4 regions of the Streptomyces sp. NPDC057963 genome follow, and region 1 is predicted to be linked to each of the others. Evidence: riboswitches for the same ligand, from Rfam matches in the RefSeq annotation. Region 1 holds a riboswitch; each other region holds the start of a gene.
What was found. Region 1 has a riboswitch for cyclic di-AMP ahead of ACFVT1_RS32645 (M23 family metallopeptidase). Riboswitches for the same ligand answer to the same signal wherever they lie in the genome.
Positions count from the first base shown of each region.

Region 2: it holds a riboswitch for cyclic di-AMP, as region 1 does, so the genes downstream of both, ACFVT1_RS36065 (M23 family metallopeptidase) here and ACFVT1_RS32645 (M23 family metallopeptidase) in region 1, are expected to answer to the same signal.
Region 3: it holds a riboswitch for cyclic di-AMP, as region 1 does, so the genes downstream of both, ACFVT1_RS07920 (transglycosylase SLT domain-containing protein) here and ACFVT1_RS32645 (M23 family metallopeptidase) in region 1, are expected to answer to the same signal.
Region 4: it holds a riboswitch for cyclic di-AMP, as region 1 does, so the genes downstream of both, ACFVT1_RS10240 (peptidase) here and ACFVT1_RS32645 (M23 family metallopeptidase) in region 1, are expected to answer to the same signal.

Region 1 is NZ_JBHVPX010000020.1:24,741-28,040, forward strand. It holds gene ACFVT1_RS32645 (M23 family metallopeptidase) at 28-1,305, opposite strand; cyclic di-AMP (ydaO/yuaA leader) riboswitch at 1,317-1,469, opposite strand; gene ACFVT1_RS32650 (PP2C family protein-serine/threonine phosphatase) at 1,752-2,915, opposite strand; tRNA gene ACFVT1_RS32655 (tRNA-Met) at 3,136-3,209, opposite strand.
Region 2 is NZ_JBHVPX010000028.1:47,250-50,549, reverse strand. It holds gene ACFVT1_RS36070 (M16 family metallopeptidase) at 1-619, shown strand, start outside; cyclic di-AMP (ydaO/yuaA leader) riboswitch at 976-1,142, shown strand; gene ACFVT1_RS36065 (M23 family metallopeptidase) at 1,156-1,962, shown strand; gene ACFVT1_RS36060 (GntR family transcriptional regulator) at 2,318-3,034, shown strand; gene ACFVT1_RS36055 (HPr family phosphocarrier protein) at 3,235-3,300, opposite strand, start outside.
Region 3 is NZ_JBHVPX010000003.1:186,128-189,427, reverse strand. It holds partial or broken gene ACFVT1_RS07930 (ATP-binding cassette domain-containing protein) at 1-196, opposite strand, end outside; partial or broken gene ACFVT1_RS07925 (ATP-binding cassette domain-containing protein) at 317-931, opposite strand; cyclic di-AMP (ydaO/yuaA leader) riboswitch at 1,629-1,815, shown strand; gene ACFVT1_RS07920 (transglycosylase SLT domain-containing protein) at 1,820-2,605, shown strand; gene ACFVT1_RS07915 (DUF2461 family protein) at 2,844-3,300, opposite strand, start outside.
Region 4 is NZ_JBHVPX010000003.1:725,977-729,276, reverse strand. It holds gene ACFVT1_RS10245 (alpha-galactosidase) at 1-984, shown strand, start outside; cyclic di-AMP (ydaO/yuaA leader) riboswitch at 1,278-1,432, shown strand; partial or broken gene ACFVT1_RS10240 (peptidase) at 1,438-1,746, shown strand; partial or broken gene ACFVT1_RS10235 (hypothetical protein) at 1,917-1,973, opposite strand; gene ACFVT1_RS10230 (M23 family metallopeptidase) at 2,101-2,418, shown strand; gene ACFVT1_RS10225 (SGNH/GDSL hydrolase family protein) at 2,608-3,300, shown strand, end outside.

The sequences.
Region 1 (3,300 bases):
ACGCGGATCGGGAGGGTGACCTGCGGATCAGGGGTTGAGGCCCTTGCCGCGCAGCCAGGCCATCGGGTCGATGCCCGTACCGGCGGGGGTGTGGACCTCCAGGTGGAGGTGCGCGCCGGTCACGTTGCCGGTCGCGCCGACTCGGCCGATGGTCTCACCGGTGGAGACCTTCTGGCCGACGCTGACGCCGATGGAGGACTGGTGGCAGAACCACAGCTCCGTACCGTCGTCGAGCTCCAGCACCGTGCGGTAGCCGTACGAACCGGACCAGCCGGCCGACTTGACGGTGCCGCCGTGTATGGCCTTGATCGGCGTACCCGTCGGCGCTGCGAAGTCGAGGCCGGTGTGGTAGCCGGAGGACCACATCGAGCCGGCTTGGCCGAAGGTCGAGGTGATCGTGTAGGAGGAGGTCGGAAGGGCGTAGCTGGCGGCGAGCTTGGCGAGCCGCAGGGCCTCGGCCTTCTTCTTGGCCTCTTCCTCCGCCTTCTTCTTCTCCGCGGCGGCCTTGGCCTCGGCGGCGTCCTGCTGCTTCTTGGCCTCGGCGGCGGCCTTCTCCGCGGCCTCCTTCTCCTGGGCGGCCTTCGCCTCGGCGTCGGCGGCGTCCTGCTGCTGCTCCGCCTGCTGGAGGATGCGCGCGCGGAGCGCCTCACCCGCGTCCACCGTGCCCTGTTCGGCCTCGGCGGTCGTGAGACCGGCGGTGGTGAGCGGGGCAGCAGTGGCGGCGTCCGCGGCCTTGTCGGCTTCGGACTCGTCGGAGAAGAGAGAGCCCACGCCCGGAAGGGACTTGGCATCGGGGAGGTTGTCCGCGATGGAGTCGGGAAGGGAGATGGAGACCGGCGGTTTGCTCTGCGCGGTGGCCATGCCGCCCGCACCGACCGCCGCGATGACGCCGACCCCGAGCACCGTGGAGCTACGGGCAAGTCCGTTGCGCTGCTTGGCGACGCGGTGCTTGCCGCGTACGGGGCGGACGGACTCCTCGGTGGGGTTCCACTCGTCCCGGCCCCGCTCGGGCCCGCCGTTGCCGTCGGCGCGGAATTCGCCGCCGAGCCCACCGGCGAAGTCGCCGCCAGGCTCGGTGCCGTATGCCGTTCCCGTCGCGACGGTGCCGTAGTCGGTGCCGTACGCCGATCCCGTCGCGACAGTGCCGTAGTTGGCACCGTAGGCGGTTCCGGTCCGGGCGGTTCCGTAGTCGGCGCCGAAGCCGGAGTCGGGTCCGGCCGGGGAATCGAAGTCAGCGACGACATCGGAAACGAAGTCGGGGTTGAACCGAGAGGGGGCCTCGGGGGCAGGCTTGTTGGACGCCACGGGGGCGCACTCCTTTCCTTCCTTCTCGCCTACCGGGTTAGCTGACGGGTTCGGAGCAGGAAGGTCTCCTACGGGCCCCTCCGTCTCTCACGAGACGCAGGTGTCCGATTCACCCCATGTAGGTGGTTCCCCGGTTCCCTTGCGGAATTCGGCGCTCGCGCACGGTGCCGCCACTGACGACGGCTGGGACGACCGCGCTGCGTTATCGAACGTTAATAGACACCCGTGCCTGATTCCAAGCTGTTCCCACTGATCGTTCATGTCTTTGGCCTGGACTTTACGGGGCACAATCGGGCGGAACGGTATGAGTTGATCGACCTTCAGTCATTACCCGGATTCTGACGTTGCGTCAAATGTTATGCGGAGCGGTGCGCTTCGATTACGTACGGTGGGCATCCCGCGCCCGAGGTCGCGCCCGGCTCGCGCGGAGCTCACGCCCCCGCCCGTCACACCTCTTCCAGACCCACGATCTTCACGGTCCTGCGCCGGTCCGGCTGCCCCTCCGCGGGACGCACGACCGCGAGCAGCGCCATGTCGTCGGTCGTCTCGCCACCCGTGTGCAGCCGTACGTCATCGGTCAGCGCGGACAGCAGCTCCTCGGGCCCCGGAAAGATCCGCCCCCGCAGCCGGGCCGCCGGGTCGTAGAAGACGCCGTCGGCGTTCCGCGCCTCGGAGAGACCGTCCGTGTACAGGAGGAGGGTCGTCCCCGCCGGCAGATCCCACTCGTCCGCCCGGTCGGGCCACACGCCCAGGTCCATCCCGAGGGGCAGCGCGGGCACCGTGGGCCCCAGCACCTCCAGCTCCCCGTCCGGGTGCAGCAGGATCGGCTCGGGATGACCGCGGTTGACGATCCGCACCCGGGACCCCCCGGGCGGGATCTCGGCCAGCACGGCGGTGATGAAGCCCTCGACCGCGTCGAGCCCGCCCCGCCGCGTCCCCTCCCGCGCCAGTGCCCGCTCCAGCCGCTGCGCCACGCCCTCCAGCGAACGCTCCTGCTCGGCCGCCTCCCGGAACGCCCCGATGATCACCGCCACCGACTCGACGGCATCGAGTCCCTTCCCCCGTACGTCCCCGACGACCAGCCGCACCCCCTGCGGGGTGTCCGTCACGGCGAACAGGTCGCCGCCGACGAACTCGTCCGCCTGCGCCGCCTCGTACCGCGCCGCCACATGCAGCCCGCCGATCCGGTCGGACGGCTTCGGCAGCACCGCCCGCATGGCCGTCTCCGCGATGACCCGCGCGGAGGCCAGCTGCTCATTGCCCCGCCGTACGACCCCGTTGATCACAACGGCGAGGACGGAGACGGTGGCCAGGGTGAGCAGCTCGATCAGCGGCACGACCTGCGGCAGCGTGGCGCTGTACAGCCGCAGCACGATGACGGCCAGCATCGAGGCGATGCCGGTGCAGATGGTCCTGGACAGCGAGAAGAACGGCGCGGCGATCAGCGGCGCCGCCACGAACAGCGGAATGGCGGTGAAGGTCGGCGGCGTCAGGAGATCGAACACCAGCCCGCCGACGATCATCAGGGCGGGCAGCGCGCGGACGAACCGCCGGGTACGGGTGCCGTCGCCCTCGGCATGCCTGCCGCGCCGCCTCAGCCGCTTCCACACCTGTGGTCTCCTGCCCGGTACGCGCGCGGCTGCGGACGGTACCGCGCCCCACCCCCAGGCTCACCGGAGCGGAGTCGCCCGGCGACTCCTCATCGGCCAATGGGGGTACGTACGTGGCACAGCTCACACACCACCCGGACCTGCTCCTTCGTGGGTCGACGGGTCGGCCGGAACGAGTCAGGCCCGGCACGCTGTATGCGTGCCGGGCCTGACTCTTCAGTAGCGGGGACAGGATTTGAACCTGCGACCTCTGGGTTATGAGCCCAGCGAGCTACCGAGCTGCTCCACCCCGCGTCGGTAAACACAACTGTACGGCATGTGCGGCGGGCTCATGACCACGGAACGAATCATGACCGCCCGGCACCCACTCCGGCGCCCACTCCGG
Region 2 (3,300 bases), on a different contig from region 1:
CGCGGTGCAGACGCAACTGCTGATCGGCCGGATCGGCGCCGACCGGCACGACAGCGTGTGGCCGGCCCAGGTGCTCGGCACGTACTGCCTGGGCGGCACGCTCACCTCCCGGCTGGACCGGGTGCTGCGCGAGGAGAAGGGCTACACCTACGGCGTGCGGGCCTTCGCCCAGGTGCTGCGGTCGTCGGCCCCGGACTCCGCCGCGGGGCCGACCGGTGCCGCGATGCTGGCCATCAGCGGATCGGTGGACACGGAGTCCACGGGACCGGCGCTGAAGGACCTGTGGACGGTACTGCGGACCCTGGCGGCCGAAGGGCTGACCGATGAGGAGCGCGAGACGGCCGTGCAGAACCTCGTGGGTGTCGCACCGCTGAAGTTCGAGACGGCGGCCTCCGTCGCAGGCACCCTCGCCGACCAGGTCGAGCAGCACCTCCCGGACGACTACCAGGCGCATCTTTATGCCCGGCTCGCGGAGACCGGCACGGTCGAGGCGACCGCGGCGGTGGTCAGCGCCTTCCCGGGCGACCGGCTGGTCACGGTCCTCGTCGGTGACGCGGCGCAGATCGAGGAGCCGGTCCGGGCGCTGGGCATCGGAGAGGTGTCGGTGGTCGCCGGCTGACCGGGCCGGCCCGTTGCGCGTGGCGGTCCGCCGGTGGCGGTCCGCCCGTGCCGCCTCACCGCTCGGCCGCCTCTTCCGGCGGAGGACCGACGGGGCGGACCGAGTGTCGGCTGCGCCGCTCGGCCCCCCAGCTGGCCCACCATCCGGTGTCATGTGTCCACATACCGGGACAAGAGGAAGGCTCCTGTGAGCGAGATCTCGCTGGAGCCTTCCTTTTTGTCCGTTCTGGTGGAGGGGTTGCCTGTCTGCCCTGTGGGATGCGCTACAAAACGGCCTGTCCGTTTGGTGAATGAAAGTGACCCCGCTTAGCGTCGGCTGGGCTGTCCGTCACTCGTACGCCGCATCCGCGACGCACCGGGCAGCCATCGCCGAGTCCCCGTCAGGCGCGAGCCTGGGGAGCCGGGGACCCACGCAGTCCCTGGGGTGAATCGGATGTCTGGGCCTCGGTGAGGCCGGGGCGTCCGTAGGAGACCTTCCTGCTCCGAACCCGTCAGCTAACCCGGTAGGCGAGAAGGAAGGAAAGGACCAGCCACTTCATGGCGTTCACCCGTGCCACCGGGAAGCATCGTGCCCCGAGCCGACTGACGTGCAGGAGCGCGAAGATCGCCGGCGTCGCGGCCCTGGCCACCACCGGCGTCGTCGGCGGCATGGCCGCGCCGGCCCTCGCCGCGGACGCGTCCGTCAGCGAGACCGGCCTGAACCAGGTCATCGCCATCGACAGCGCCCTCGCCGGCCAGATCGACGCCCAGGCCGACGCGCAGCGGCGCCAGGCCGATGCCGCGGCGAAGGCGGAGGCTCAGCGCAAGGCGGAGGCCCAGAAGCGGGCCGAAGCCAAGAAGAAGGCGGAGGCGAAGGCCAAGGCCGACGCGAAGCGCGAGGCCGAAGCGCGCGCCGAGAAGGCGCGCGCCGCCCGGTCCGCCGAGCGCACCCGCCTGGGAGCCTTCCAGCTCCCGGTCGCCGGTTCGTACGTCACCACCGGCTACAAGTCCAGTGGCTCGCTCTGGTCGTCCGGCAGCCACTCGGGCATCGACTTCCACGCCGCGTCCGGCAGCTCCGTCGTCGCCGTCGGTGCCGGTACGGTCGTCGAGGCCGGCTGGGGCGGCGCGTACGGCAACAACATCGTGCTCCGGATGACGGACGGTACGTACACGCAGTACGGCCACCTCTCCTCGATCGGCGTCTCCGTCGGCCAGAGCGTCGGCGCGGGACAGCGGATCGGCCTCTCCGGTTCGACCGGCAACTCCACCGGCCCGCACCTCCACTTCGAGGCCCGGACCACGCCTTCGTACGGCTCCGACATGAACCCCGTCGCATACCTGCGCGCCCACGGCGTCAACGTCTGACCGACGCCCCCGCAGCACCCCTTCGAAGGCCCCGGCGATACGCCGGGGCCTTCGCCGTGCCCGCGGTGCCGTGCCGTGCCCGCGGTGCCGTGCCGTGCCCGCGGTGCCGTGCCGTGCCCGCGGTGCCGTGCCGTGCCCGCGGTGCCGTGCCGTGCCCGCCGGGCCCGGCCCGCCGTGCCGACCCGCAGTGCCCGGCTCCGGCGCCCTCCCGTGGTTCCTGCCCGCCGCGCCGTCCGTGGCCAAAAGATATTCATGAATTTCTGCCCGGCATCGGAAATGCGGCCGCATTGGAATAGAGTCGCGGAACAGGCGTCGGCCGGCCGCGTTCCGCGGGGATCGAGGCGGAGGTTCGGGCATGCACATTCCCGCGCATTCGGTATGCACGGCAATCCGTGACGACATCGTCTCCGGTGTCTTCGAACGCGGCAGCCGGCTCACCGAGGAGTTGCTGGCGCGCCGTTACGGGGTCTCCCGTGTGCCGGTACGGGAGGCGCTGCGCACCTTGGAGTCCGAGGGGTTCGTGGTCACCCGGCGGCATGCGGGCGCCTGTGTCGCCGAGCCCACCGAACAGGAGGCGGCCGACCTGCTGGAGGTCCGGATGCTGCTGGAGCCACTGGGTGCCGCACGTGCCGCGCACCGCCGCACCGAGGCGCATCTCAAGGTGCTGCGCGGCCTGGTCGGGCTCGGCCAGGAGCGGGTCGGGCGGGGTGAGAGGGAGGATCTTCGCTCGCTGGGCGGCTGGTTCCACGAGACGTTGGCGCAGGCCTCCGGCAGCCCCGGCCTGATCGCGCTGCTCACCCAGCTCCGGCACAAGATCGCCTGGATGTACGAGGTCGAGCAGCCGGCCCGCCCGGCGGACTGCTGGGCCGAACGCGGAGCCATCGTGGACGCGGTGGCGCGCGGCGACGCGGAACGGGCCAGGGCGATGGCCGCCCAGCACGCCGAACGGGCCGCGGCCGCGCACCGGCTGCGCCGCACCGACCGGCCGGAACGCGGACCCGCGGCATCCCGCACCGACCGGCCGGAACGCGGACCCGCCGCCTCCCGCACCGGCCCGGTGAGGGCTCCGTAACATCCCGTAAACGCCACAGGCGACCGGCATTAACCATTACGCCGTATACAAAGAGCTGCCATTCCGTGGGGCTTTCTTCAGGCTGCCCGAATTACCTTTTCGCACGGGAATGTATTTGCCCGGTCCGGACCGGGAATGCGAAAGAGCCGCGGACCCGGTCAAGGGTGTCGCGGCTCTTTGAGGGGAGGGCAGGAAACGGGTCAGACCGTCTCCGGCAGCTCGTCGAGCCCTTCGGCGACCAGCTTCGCCAGGCGGTCCAGGGCGGC
Region 3 (3,300 bases), on a different contig from region 1:
ACCGCTCCTCGTGGAGGCCGCGCAGCTTGCCCCCGGACTCCTGCGCGGACCGCTTGCGGCGGCCGGCGAGGATCTTCGGCAGGCCCCCGTCCACCTCCGCCTTCTTGCCTTGGCGCTGGCGGCGGGCCAGTTTCACATGGGTTTCCTCCAGTTCGCGTTTCTGGCGGCGTACGTCGGCCTCGGCGGCCCGCAACATCCGCCCGGCGGCCTCCTGTTCGGTGGTGAGGGCTTCCTGGTAGGCGGACCAGCCACCGCCGTACCAGCTCACGGATCCGGCGCGCAGTTCGGCGATGCGGTCCACGCGCTCCAGCAGTTCGATGTCGTGACTGACCACGACCAGCACTCCGGAGCGCCAGTTGTCGACGGCGTCGTAGAGCCTGCGACGCGCGAACACATCAAGGTTGTTGGTCGGTTCGTCGAGCAGGAGGACATCAGGATGCTCCAGCAGCAGTGCGGCCAGGCGCAGCAGGACGGTCTCCCCGCCGGACATCTGGCCGACGGTGCGGTCCAGTTCGAGGCCCCCGAGCCCCAGTGAGCCGAGTGTCGCGAGGGCTTGTTCCTCCACGTCCCAGTCGTCACCGATCGTCTCGAAGTGCTTCTCGTCCACATCCCCGGCCTCGATGGCGCGCAGTGCGTCGCGCCGCTCGGCGATGCCCAGGGCCTGGTCCACCCGCAGTGAGGTGTCGAGGGTGATGTTCTGAGGGAGGTGGGCGAGGCTGCCGCCGACGGTCACCGAGCCCTGGGAGGGGCGAAGCAGGCCGGCCAGCAGGCGCAGCAGTGTGGACTTGCCCGCGCCGTTGTCGCCCACGAGACCGGTGCGGCCACGGCCGATACCGAAGGAGAGTCCGTCGAAGACGGTCGTGCCGTCCGGCCACTGGAAGGACAGGGCGGAGCAGGTGAGGGAGGCGCTGGGGGCGGTGGGTGTCGCCATGGTGATCCTCGCAGTCGTGAGCACGGTGAATGGGGGCTTCGTATGCGAGCACCACGCAGCGACCGACAGGGGAAGGGTGCGGCGGTCCGAGAGATCGAGGGACGGCTCATGCACCGAGGTCGCATCCACGCGGGGTCACGGGCAGGGGTAAACACTGCTACTGCGTGACGGGCGTACGACCGGAGTCGTACGGCGCGATGATCGCGAACCTCAGATGCGCAACGTCCACCTCAATCGGAGACAACAGGACGGCCGAAACGATAGCGAGGCGGAGGGCGGAAGGCAAAGTCTTGTGCCGTGTGGGGGAGGGACACGGGTGGACCGCCGGCCGGTCCTTCCGGGTGCGATCGGCCCGGGGGCGGTGCGCCGGAGCGAGAGCGTGCGAGTCAACGGGTGAATGTTCCCATATGGGCGGTTTCGCCTAGTACACCCTCTTGGTCGATAAAGGGGAGTCTGTTGTGAATTGCAGCTTTTGGCCTATGCCTGAAATGCACCTTTTGCGAATTGTGTGGTGTGAGTCACGTTCAAGGTTCAGGGGGTCGTGGCGTGCGCCTCGGTTCCCTTCTGCGCAAGGAAAATCAGCAATGCGGTGTGAGGTGGATTACTGCCTTTCCGTGATTCGATCTTGCAAATGAATTGTGATCAAAAAATAGGGGCTTGTTCCATTCGGTGTTTCTCGCCTACGGTCACCGTCAATCCGGACGGAACGCCGAATCCTGCCGCCGTCCGAGAAACCGACCCGATCGCGTACGGCAGGAGCGGGGGACCCAGGTAGGCCGCCGAACCGGTATCCGGAACGGCTCGGGGTGAAGTCGCAGTTTCCTGCGGCCAGACATCTCCCGTCTGAACCCGACAGCTCACCTCGTAGGCGACGGAGAGGAATTCGCCATGCCCGCAACGGGTAAGTCCTATCGTCGCAAGCACACTTCGCTGACCCGCGGTTTCATCGCCGCGACCACGGGCGGGGCCGCTCTCGTGCTTCCGCTGATCTGCGCGGGCTTCGCCTCGGCCGCGCCGGCCCAGGCGGTCGCCGCCGAAAAGGCCGCGGCGCCGTCCGCCGCCGTCAAGGAAATATCCGCCCGGAAGGCCGCGCCCACCGTCTATTCCGTGACCGTGGGCGACACCCTTTCCAAGATCGCGCGGGGGCATTCCGTCAGCGGTGGCTGGCAGAAGCTGTACGAGGACAATCGAGGCGTGATCGGCGGCAACCCCGCCGTGATTCGTCCCGGCATGAAGCTGACCATCGGCGCCGAGGCGGAGTCTCGCGTTTCCACCGGCGTATCCGCCGTGAACGGCGTCGCGGTGCCGGCGACGGCCACCACTGCCGCACCGGCCGCCAAGCCCGCCACGTACACGAACAATCTGGACGGCTGGATCAAGAAGTCGCTGGCCGTCATGGCCGAGCGCGGCATCCCCGGCAGCTACAACGGCATCCACCGCAACGTCATGCGTGAATCCTCCGGCAACCCCCGGGCCGTCAACAACTGGGACTCGAACGCCGTCGCGGGAACCCCGTCCAAGGGTCTCCTCCAGATCATCGACCCGACGTTCCGCGCCTACCACGTGCCCGGTACGTCGCTGGACAGCTACGACCCGGTTGCCAACATCACCGCGGCCTGCAACTACGCGGCCGCCAAGTACGGCTCGATCGACAACGTGTTCGGGGCCTACTGACGCGCAACGGCGCCGACGGCGGTTCAGGACCGACGGGTGGCGAGAGGCCGGAACAGAGGCCGCTCGCGAAGGACCGCACCCGCCGGTCAGGGACCGCCTTCCGGCCGTAGTCCCGCATGCGTGGAAAGACGGAACTCCCGACCCGCGCCCATCCGTCGCCGGACTGCCGTCCCGAGACGGGCCGTTGGGCATGGGGCCCCGCCCCGCACGCATGCGCGGGCAGCGTACGGAGGTGGCGCTACACGGCCCGGCGGGGGCCGGGAACGGTCACATGGCCGGCGAGCCACGAGAGGAGGGGCTCCAGTTCCTCTGCCGCCGCGAGCACGGCACCGGCCAGCGCCGGCGTGTGCTGCGCGCAGTCCCCGCCGAGGGGGCGGGTGGCGGAGATCGAGCGGTACCGGAGGTAGTCGGCGCGGGGATGCCCGGCGTCATGGCCGCGTGGCACGCGCTTCATCAGGTCACCGGTGACCTCGTACCCCCGCGCTGCCAGCGCCTCGACGGCGCGCACCAGCCCGGGGCCGCTCTCCTGCGCGGCAACCGCCTTGCGGAACAACGGGATCTGCCCCGGGTCCGGGTAGGTCCAGCCGCCCTTGATCCGGAGCCCGTCGAGGTCGAAGCGCAGGCCGATCTCGACATTGCGCGCGATCCGGATCACCGCCACTTGGTGCTGCCACCACCACGGGTCCTTGCGGAAC
Region 4 (3,300 bases), on a different contig from region 1:
GCCGACGAAGTCCACGGTCTCGGCATGCAGTTCGGTATCTGGGTCGAGCCGGAAATGGTCAATGCCGACAGCGATCTCCATCGCGCGCACCCCGACTGGGTGCAGCACTTTCCCGGGCGGAAGCGGACCGAGTTCCGTAATCAACTGGTGCTCAATCTGGCCCGCGCCGATGTGCAGGAATATCTCTGGGAACAACTGGACGCACTGCTCTCCAGCGCGCCCATCGACTACGTGAAATGGGACTTCAACCGCTCCTTCACCGACGCCGGCTGGCCGGGCGAGGAATATCCGCAGAAGCTCTGGATCGAGCATGTCGACGCCCTGTACGCGTTGATCGACCGTCTCCGGGCCGCGCACCCCTCGGTCGCCTTCGAGTCCTGCTCCGGCGGTGGCGGCCGGGTCGACCTGGGGATTCTGTCCCGTACGGACCAGGTGTGGACCTCGGACAACACCGACCCGCTCGACCGCCTCGCCATCCAGGAGGGCTTCGGCCAGATCCATCCGGCTCGGGTGATGGCCGCGTGGGTCACCGACAGCCCGAATACCCAGCTCAACGGCAGGGTCAGTTCACTGCGCTTCCGCTTCGTGAGCGCGATGGCGGGCGTGCTCGGGGTCGGTGGGGACCTCGCCGAGTGGAGCGAGGAGGAGCTGGCCGAGGCGCGGGCCTGGGTGGAGCTCTACAAGGAGATCCGGCCGGTGGTGCAGCACGGCGCGCTGTACCGGCTGCGCGCCCCGCGCGGTGGTCTCAGTGCGGTCCAGTACGTCCAGGGGGACGAGATCGTGGTCCTGACGTGGCTGGAGGCGCAAAGGTACGGGGAGCTGCCTCCGGCCCTGCGACTGTGCGGACTCGACCCCGCGGCGACGTACACCTGCCGTGACACGGGGGCGGTGCACCACGGCTCGGCACTGCTCCATCAGGGGCTGCACACCGGGCTCCGGGGGGATCTCGACGCAGGGGTGCTGAGGCTCCGACGCGCACGATGAGCACGAAATGTCCGTAATAGGTGCATTTGGTCAAACTTGCCCTGTCCGTACGGGAGATGATCGCGCTCTCGTGAGCGGAATCATATCCGTGACGGTGTGTACCGACGGGGCGGTCGGCCATTCCCTGCGCGGCACGGAAAGGCAAGATCCTTAATCCACGGAGTGTGACCGGAATTCCGCGCCGATTTCCTGGCGCGGATTCCGGCGTGGAACCAGTGGCTTGTTCTCGCCGTCCCGACTCGCTTACGGTCACCGTCAATCCGGATGGACCGCCTAATCCTGCCGCCGTCCGGAATTCACATCCACTCATCGTGTGGCAGGAGCGGGGGAACCAGGTAGGCCGCCGTCCGGAGAAATCCGGCCGGCTCGGGGTGAAGCCGCGCTCGCCGCGGCCGGGCATCTCCAGCCCGAACCCGACAGCTCACCTCGCAGGCGCCGGAGAGGAAGCACGTCATGCCCATATCGGGTAAGCACCGTCATACGAAGGCCGGCACCATCGCCCGTGGCATCGCCGCCGCAGGCGCCGGTGGAGCCGTCATCGCACTGCCGTTGTTCGGCGCCACGGGTGCCAACGCCGCGGAGCAGGCCGCCCCGGCCGCCGCCCCGCAGTCGGCCTCCGCCGTCGCGCACGCCGCCCCGGCCAAGCCGATCGCGCAGAAGCAGGCCGCCACCACGACGTACTCCGTCGTCTCCGGCGACTGGCTGTCGAAGATCGCCGCCGACCACAAGATCGAGGGCGGCTGGCAGAAGCTGTACCAGGACAACCGCGCGGTCGTCGGCGACGACCCCGGCCTGATCTTCCCGGGCATGAAGCTGACGCTCGGCGGCAAGGCGGCGGACCACTCCGCGCCCACCGGCGCGGGCGCGGCCCTCCCGTCGAAGGCCCCCTCGGCTCCCTCGTCGGCGGCGGAGAAGTCCGCCCCGGCAAAGACTGCCCCGGCAAAGACTGCCCCGGCGAAGTCCGCCCCGGCCAAGGCCTCGGCGGTCACGGAGTCCAAGACCTCCGCCACGGCCGGTCGGAGCACCGGCTCCGGCTACGCGCACCCGGTCCCCGGCAACCACACCACCGGTTACCGCGCCTCCGGCTCCAACTGGTCCAGCGGCAGCCACACCGGGATCGACTTCCCCGTCTTCACCGGCACCAGCGTGAAGGCCATCACCTCCGGCACCGTCGTCACCGCCGGCTGGGGTGGCGCCTACGGCAACCAGGTCGTCATCAAGCACGCCGACGGCCACTACTCGCAGTACGGCCACCTGTCCTCGCTCTCCGTCTCGGCGGGCCAGTCCGTGAGCACCGGTCAGCAGATCGGCCTCTCCGGCTCGACCGGCAACGCCACCGGACCGCACCTGCACTTCGAGGTCCGCACCGGTCCGGGGTACGGCTCGGACATCAACCCGATCGCCTTCCTGGCTTCGCACGGCGTCTACGTCTGAGCCGGACGGACGGGCAGCTGAGCAGCACGGCATGACCTGAGCAACACGGAAGGGGCGGTGCGCGGCGGCGCACCGCCCCTTCTGCTTATTCCCCCTTTACCAAGATCTGACCGGGTGGTCTATCTCACCAACCGTCAACCCCTTATTACGGTCGCGTAGGTCACATTCGGCAGTGCAGGATGGGCGTTTGTGGCAGACGATTCGAGAAAAAATCAACGTGGCGTCATCAACCGACATGGTGTCATCGGGTCGTACGCAGCGATTGGCGACAGTTTCACCGAAGGGGTGGGCGACCCCGGTCCGGACGGGGCCTTCGTCGGCTGGGCGGACCGATTCGCGGTACTTCTCGCGGACCAGCTCCCTGACCCCGATGCGGAATCGAGCACCGAGGCTTCCGCACACGGGAATTTCAGATATGCCAATCTCGCCGTACGCGGACGCCTCCTCGACCAGATCGTCGAGGAGCAGGTGCCGCGCGCCAAGGAGCTCGCACCCGACCTGGTGAGCTTCTGCGCGGGCGGCAACGACATCATCAGGCCCGGCACCGACCCCGACGACGTGGCCGAGCGCTTCGAGCGCGCGGTCGCCGAGCTGACCGAATCGGTCGGCACCGTGATGGTCACCACCGGCTTCGACACCCGTGGCATCCCCGTGCTGCGCCATCTGCGCGGCAAGATCGCCACCTACACCGCCCATGTGCGGGCCATCGCCGACCGCTACGACTGCCCGGTCCTCGACCTGTGGTCGCTGCGATCCGTCCAGGACAGGCGTGCCTGGGACGACGACCGGCTCCATCTGTCGCCCGAGGGACACACCAGGGTCGCGCTGCGCGCCGCCCAGGTCCTCGGCCTCGACGTGCCGGCCGACCCCGACCAGGAATGG